Regions from separate parts of the Oerskovia sp. PE-21s genome, predicted to be linked through region 2. Evidence: riboswitches for the same ligand, from Rfam matches in the RefSeq annotation. Region 2 holds a riboswitch; the other holds the start of a gene.
The links. A riboswitch is a leader RNA that binds a small molecule or an ion and turns the genes downstream of it on or off. The one in region 2 is predicted to bind S-adenosylmethionine.
Positions count from the first base shown of each region.

Region 1: it holds a riboswitch for S-adenosylmethionine, as region 2 does, so the genes downstream of both, ACZDYF_RS10715 (aminotransferase class V-fold PLP-dependent enzyme) here and ACZDYF_RS09050 (hypothetical protein) in region 2, are expected to answer to the same signal.

Region 1 covers NZ_JBUXJM010000004.1:434,869-438,067, forward strand. Annotated here, with positions in the region: gene ACZDYF_RS10700 (O-succinylhomoserine sulfhydrylase) at 1-106, opposite strand, end outside; gene ACZDYF_RS10705 (rhodanese-like domain-containing protein) at 127-591, opposite strand; SAM riboswitch class I at 598-690, opposite strand; gene ACZDYF_RS10710 (phosphotransferase enzyme family protein) at 765-1,592, shown strand; SAM riboswitch class IV at 1,690-1,804, shown strand; gene ACZDYF_RS10715 (aminotransferase class V-fold PLP-dependent enzyme) at 1,846-3,199, shown strand, end outside.
Region 2 covers NZ_JBUXJM010000004.1:101,668-104,866, forward strand. Annotated here, with positions in the region: gene ACZDYF_RS09040 (transglutaminase-like domain-containing protein) at 1-316, opposite strand, end outside; gene ACZDYF_RS09045 (hypothetical protein) at 462-1,178, opposite strand; gene ACZDYF_RS09050 (hypothetical protein) at 1,311-1,685, opposite strand; SAM riboswitch class IV at 1,791-1,902, opposite strand; gene ACZDYF_RS09055 (cold-shock protein) at 2,032-2,235, opposite strand; gene ACZDYF_RS09060 (polysaccharide deacetylase family protein) at 2,418-3,199, opposite strand, start outside.

The DNA of each region.
Region 1 (3,199 bases), 330 kb from region 2:
TGGTGCGGGCGTGGCCGCCGCGCACCGCGAGCGTGTCGGGACGGACCGAACGGGGGAGGGGGCCACGACCCGAGCCGCCCGGGACGCCGGCGGGGATGCGGAGCACGCCGTCCCCGGTCGCGGCGCTCACGACTGCGTCCAGGGCAGGCCCGCGGCGCGCCAGCCGTCGGAACCACGGTGACCGGCGCCGTCGAGCGCTCCCTCGAAACCCTCGAGGACGTTGTACGCGGGACCCAGCCCCGCGGCGGTCGCGGCCTTGGCCGCGCCGATCGAGCGGGCTCCCGAGCGGCACAGGAAGACGACCGGACGCTGGGGGCTCAGCCCGGCCGCGGTGAGCTCCGCGACGAACGCCGGGTTCGGGCGGCCCGCGACGTCGACCCACTGGGTCAGGACGGGCTCGCGGCCCGTCGAGGACAGGTCGGGGACCCCGACGAAACGCCACTCGGCGTCGGTGCGGACGTCCACGAGGACGGCGCTCGGGTCGCTCTGGAGAAGGGTCCACGCCTGCTGGGGCGTGATGTCGCCGGCGTACCCGTCGGCGGGACGGGCGTCGGGGACCGGGGCAGCGGTCGCGCGGTCGGGGGCACTCATGGTGATCCTCCATCGGTCGTGGCGGTAGCACCCTCGCCCGTCACCGGGGGGTTGCTGCGGCGTCATCGTGCCAAGTCACTCAGCCGCTCTGGATGGTTGCGTCGGATCGTACGCCACCGTGACCACGGAAAAGAACAGGTGTCTCGCAGGGTGGTCGGGCTAGGTTCCTGCGCATGAGCCACCTCCCCGAACCCGACCGCGCGCCCGACCAGGCCGAGGAGCCCCTGGCCGGTGGGAACTCGACGACCGTGGTGCGGCGAGGCGACACCGTCCGCCGCACCGCAGGGCCCTGGACGCCCACGGTCCAGGCGCTCCTGCGGCACCTGCGCGCACAGGGCGTCACCGAGGTGCCCGAGCCGCTCGGGACGGACGAGCAGGGGCGCGAGGTGCTGTCCTTCCTCCCCGGTGACGTCGGGAACTACCCGCTGCCCCCGTGGGTCTGGGACGAGTCGGTGCTCCGGGGCGCGGGCGCGCTGCTGCGGCGCGTGCACGACGCGAGCGTCGGGTTCCTCGACGCACGCACCGCTGCCCCCGTCCTCGACGCTCCGCCGGCGGCCCCCACCTGGCAGACCGCGCCGCACGAGCCAGCCGAGGTCGTGTGCCACAACGACGTCGCCCCGTACAACCTGGTCTTCCGTGACGGGGCCGTGGTCGGGCTCATCGACTTCGACACCGCGAGCCCCGGCCCCCGGATCTGGGACCTGGCCTACCTCGGCTACCGGCTCGCGCCCCTCGTGGCGGACGCCGGGGACTCCGCGGGGGGCGACGCCGTCGGGCGGCTGGACCCGTTGGCGCGGCTCGACGTGCTGGTCGCCGCCTACGGGATGGCGTACTCGCGCCGGGAGGTCCTGACCGTCGTGGTCGCGCGGCTCGACGAGCTCGCGGCGTTCACGGACGAGCGTGCGGCCGCGACCGGACGCGACGACCTCCGGGAGCACGCGGCCATGTACCGGGCCGACGCGCGGCGCGCTCGGAACCTCGCGGACTCCTCGCCCGTCTGAGCCCTCTTGCCCGCCTGACAGACCACCCTGACCACCATCCGAGACGCGGTGCCCACCGGTTGACACGCTCCGCGCGCCTCGACCATCCTGGACACCAGGTCATGAGTGCCAGCGCAAAACCCCGGTTTGCTGGCCGGCAACCCTCCTCCGCGGTGGGGTGCCCCGGGTGACGACCAGGTCCCTCTCTATCAGGAGGGGGGCAAGCGCGGAGGGGCCGGCACGGCGAACTCCGACGACCACCGGAGGACGTGCCATGAGCGCACATGCAGTCATCGAAGCCCCTACCTCGTGTGCCGTGCTGCCCGTCGTGGGCGGCGACACCCTGGTCCCCCTCGTCGACGGGCGCAGCGTCCCGTACGCGAACCTCGACGTCGCGGCCTCGGCCCCGGCGCTTCAGGTCGTGGCCGACCGGGTCACCGAGGTCCTGCCGCTGTACGCGAGCGTGCACCGCGGTGCGGGCTACCTCTCCCAGGTGTCGACGGCCCTCTACGAGGCTGCGCGCCAGACCATCGGCGCGTTCGTGGGGGCGCGCGAGGACGACGTCACGATCGTCACGCGCAACACCACGGACTCCCTCAACCTCCTCGCGGGCTGCGTCCCGGCCCAGGCCGACGGCTCGCCGGGGCGGGTGCTCGTCCTCGACGTCGAGCACCACGCGAACCTCCTGCCCTGGCAGCGCACGGGGGGCGCCACGGTCCTGGTCGGCGGTGCGACCGTCGCCGAGACCCTGTCGGGCCTGCGCGCCGAGCTCTCGCGCTTCCCGTACGCGCTCGTCGCGATCACGGGGGCCTCGAACGTCACGGGCGAGTCGTTGCCCCTCGCCGAGGTCGTGGCCGCGGCGCACGACGCCGGCGCGCGCGTCCTGCTCGACGGCGCACAGCTCGTCCCGCACCGCGGCGTCTCGCTCGCCGCGAGCGACGTGGACTACGTCGCGTTCTCGGGGCACAAGACGTACGCGCCGTTCGGTGCGGGCGCGCTCGTGGGCCGCCGCGACTGGCTCGACACCGGCACGCCCTACCTCGCCGGCGGTGGCGCGGTGCGCAACGTGACGCTCGACGGCACCACGTGGCAGAGCGCCCCGGCGCGGCACGAGGCCGGGTCGCCCAACGTGATCGGCGCGGTCGCGCTCGCCTCCGCGTGCGACGCGCTCGCGGCCCTCGAGCCCGGCGTGCTCGTCGCGCACGAGACCGAGCTGCGGGCCCGCCTCGTCGAGGGCCTGGAGGCGATCGACGGCGTGCGCGTCGTGCGCGCCTGGGCCGACGCGGTCGACCCCGTGGGGGTCGTGACGTTCTCGGTCGACGGTTCCGACGCGGGGCTGGTCGCGGCCTACCTGTCGGCCGAGCACGGCATCGGCGTGCGCGACGGCCGCTTCTGCGCGCACCCGCTCCTGGCGCGGCTGGGCTTCCCGGCGGGGGCGATCCGGGCGTCGATCGGGGTCGGCACCACGGGTGAGGAGATCGACCGGCTCGTCTCCGCGCTGCGCACCTGGGTGAGCGAGGGGGCGAAGGCCCGGTACGAGGTCGTGGACGGCTGCTGGGTCGTGAGCGACGACCCGCGACCGCTCCTGCAGGTCGCGGGGCTCTCGGGCCTGTTCGCGACGGCCGCCG
Region 2 (3,199 bases):
CCACCCGGTCGCAGACCTCTCGGGGCTCGGTGAGCGCGGTCCCGTGCCGGGAGTGGTCGAGGTCGAGGATCGTCGCGAGCCACCGGCTGTCGACGTCCGTGGCACGCTCGGCCGGCATGACCGCAGCCTCGGCGCGATAGTGCGCGATCACGTTGCGCGCGACCTGCCCCAGGGCGTCCGGTGCGGTGGGCGCTGCCCGCAGGAGGTGGGCGTGCTCCCCGGGCGAGGAGTACGGCGAGTGGGCCACCCAGCGGGCGACCGCGGGATGGACGGCGGTCGCGCCGACCTGCTCGAGGCGGTTGGACGGGTCGTTCATCGGATCCTCCGAGGTCGCGGGTCACGAGCGGCGTGATGCCGGGCACCAGTGTCGACCGCGTCGCGCGACAGGGCAATGCCTCGGCCCGGCGGCCCGTCGGCTCCGTCCGAGCGACGGCCGAGCGACGGCCGGGCGGACGAGGTCCTCAGAAGTCTCCGAACCCGCCGAAGTCCCCACCGCCGAAGTCCCCACCGCCGAAGTCGCCGAAGCCCCCACCTAGGTCGCCCCCGCCTCCGGCCTCGGTGAAGTCGCCGCCGCCGGCGTCGCCGGCTCCGGGGTCGCCGGCTCCGGGGTCGCCCTCGGTCGCGCCCGGGTCGCCTGCGCCCGAGGTGCCGCCGTCGCCCGCGAAGTCGGCCGTGGGGTCGCCGAACATCGGGCCGAACATCATGTTGGCGACCGCGGAGCCGATCACGACGCCCGCGATGGTGCCGAGCATGCTCGAGCCGATCATCGAGCCCATGCCCGGCCCGCCCGGCCCGCCCTGCCTGCCGCCGAACGACCGTTCGAGCGTGCCGGGGTTGCGCATCTCGGCGCGGGTCGCCATGCGGGCGAGCGACTGCGGGTCGTCGGAGGTAGCGCGCTCGGCGGGCGGCACGTTCTCACCCAGCTCGGTCAGCACGCGTCGACGCTGCTCGGGCGTCAGCCGCTCGAACGCCTCGGCGTGCGCCTGCTCGACGGCCTCCGGGGGAGCCGTGCGCAGCAGGTAGCGGTAGCGGTCGATCGCGACGTCGTCCTCGCTGCGCGCGGGGCCGGTCCGGGCAGGGGGTGGCGTGCCGTAGGCGGGCGCACCGGGACGGTCTGCCGAGCCGTGGGGCCCGTCGTCCTGCGGGGCGCGGCCGAGGAGGCGGTCGAGGAATCCCATGAGCGTGTCCTTCTGGTCGAACCGTCGAGGGCGGGTGCCCTCACCGGTTCAACGCGGCGCCCGGCCCGCCCGTTCCGCCGAGTGCATGATCCGGCTGTGAGACGCCCGGCGAGTCGCAGCCGGATCACGCACTTAGCGGCGAGCGTGGGGCGGCTCCGGCGCCGGACCCACCCCGCCGACCAGCCGCACGTTGAGCGCCCGTCCCGCGAGCTCGAGCGCGTGGTACTGCTCGTGCACCCGCACGGTCGCCCCGGGGTCGAGGGCGAGGCTCGTGTGGTGCCACACCCGGCACGCTCCCTCGCCCGTCGCGTACTCGACGACGACCTCGGTGCCGCCGCTGGTCGTGCGCACCGCGAGCACGACGCCCTCGCGCCATCCCCAGGGCCGGTTGCGGAGCATGCGCTCGTGGACGGGGTGCAGCAGGTGCCCGGCGTCGAACCGGTCGCACACGGTGGGCGGGGGACAGGCGACGACCGTCGCCCGGCGTTCCATGACGCGCTCGGCCATGGTGCTCCTTCTCTCCGTGCCCGACGACGGGGCTCACCCGCGTGCGCACGCCCACCCGGGAGGCTCCCCGGATGAGGGGCACGAGGAGGCGCCCTACGACGTCGGGCCTCGCTCTTCCCCCACGGTCGTGGGGGCGGGTCTTCCTCCGGGAGCACCGTGCGCGTCGCGCGGTTGCCGGACCAGCACGCCGGAGGGCGGTTCGCTGGTCCTCTGGACCGTTCTCAGTTCTACCACGGCGTCACCGACCGAGCACAGGGAGCACCTGGTCCTGGACGCACGAGTGCCCCCGACCGAGACGGTCGGGGGCACTCGTTCAATGATCAGCTACGCCCGGAGGCGAGTGAGATCAGAGCGGGCGGATGTTCTCCGCCTGCGGGCCCTTGGGGCCCTGCGTCACGTCGAACTCGACGCGCTGGTTCTCCTCGAGCGAGCGGAAGCCCTGCGTCTGGATGGCGGAGTAGTGCGCGAACACGTCGGCGCTGCCGTCCTCAGGTGCGATGAAGCCGTAGCCCTTTTCGCCGTTGAACCACTTCACGGTTCCCAATGCCATGGGGATCTCCTTCTAGAGTTTCAAACAGCTCCATGATCTGGAGCCGAACATCACGGTGTTCGTCGTCAACTCTTGGGTAACAAGGTTCGCGGTGGCATGGGGCCGTTGCGCAAGGACAAGCGAGGCACTGCAATCTCACCGGCTACGGTACAGGGGTTACTCCGACTGTGCTAGCCCTGATGCTAACGATTGAAGTACGCCTGCCCGCCAACCAGGTCAGGGCCGAGCAAATCGGGCACCGTCACGAGCGTGTAGCCGGCAGCCCGCAGACCGTCCACGATGCCCGGGACGGCGTCGACGGTCGAGGCGTGGATGTCGTGCATCAGGAGGATCGCCCCAGGTCGGACGCCTGCGAGCGCCCGCTCGGTCGTCATGGCCGTGTCCTTGTTCTTCCAGTCCTCGGTGTCGACGTCCCACAGGATCGCCGGCTCGTTCCGCTCGGAGAGGACGCTCGTCACAGTGTCGCTCCTCGCGCCGTACGGAGGGCGTACGAGGGTCGGTCGGACGCCTGACGCGGCCTCGACCGCGTCCGCCGTCGACGTCAGCTCGTCCGTGATCTGGTCCGAGCCGAGCTTGGACAAGTCCGGGTGGGACCAGGTGTGGTTACCGATGGCGTGCCCTTCGGCGACCTCGCGGCGGACCAGGTCGGGGTGCGACGTGACGGACCGGCCGACGAGGAAGAACGTCGCCTTGGCCTGCTTCTCGGCGAGGGTGTCGAGCAGGCGCGACGTGTGCTTGCCGGGTCCGTCGTCGAACGTCAGGGCCACGCACCTGAGCACCGAGCAGTCCGGGGCTCCCGGGGACGCGGGCGGCACGGGCGGGGTCGTCACGGGGGGTTCGACGGGCGGCGGCGTGATCCCCATGAACGGGGTGCCGCTCGACGCGGTGTCCGCGAGCTGCTTCCCGACCGCGGACAGGACCGTCCGCGTCGCGTCGGGCTCGAAGCGCACGGCCAGCTCTCCGT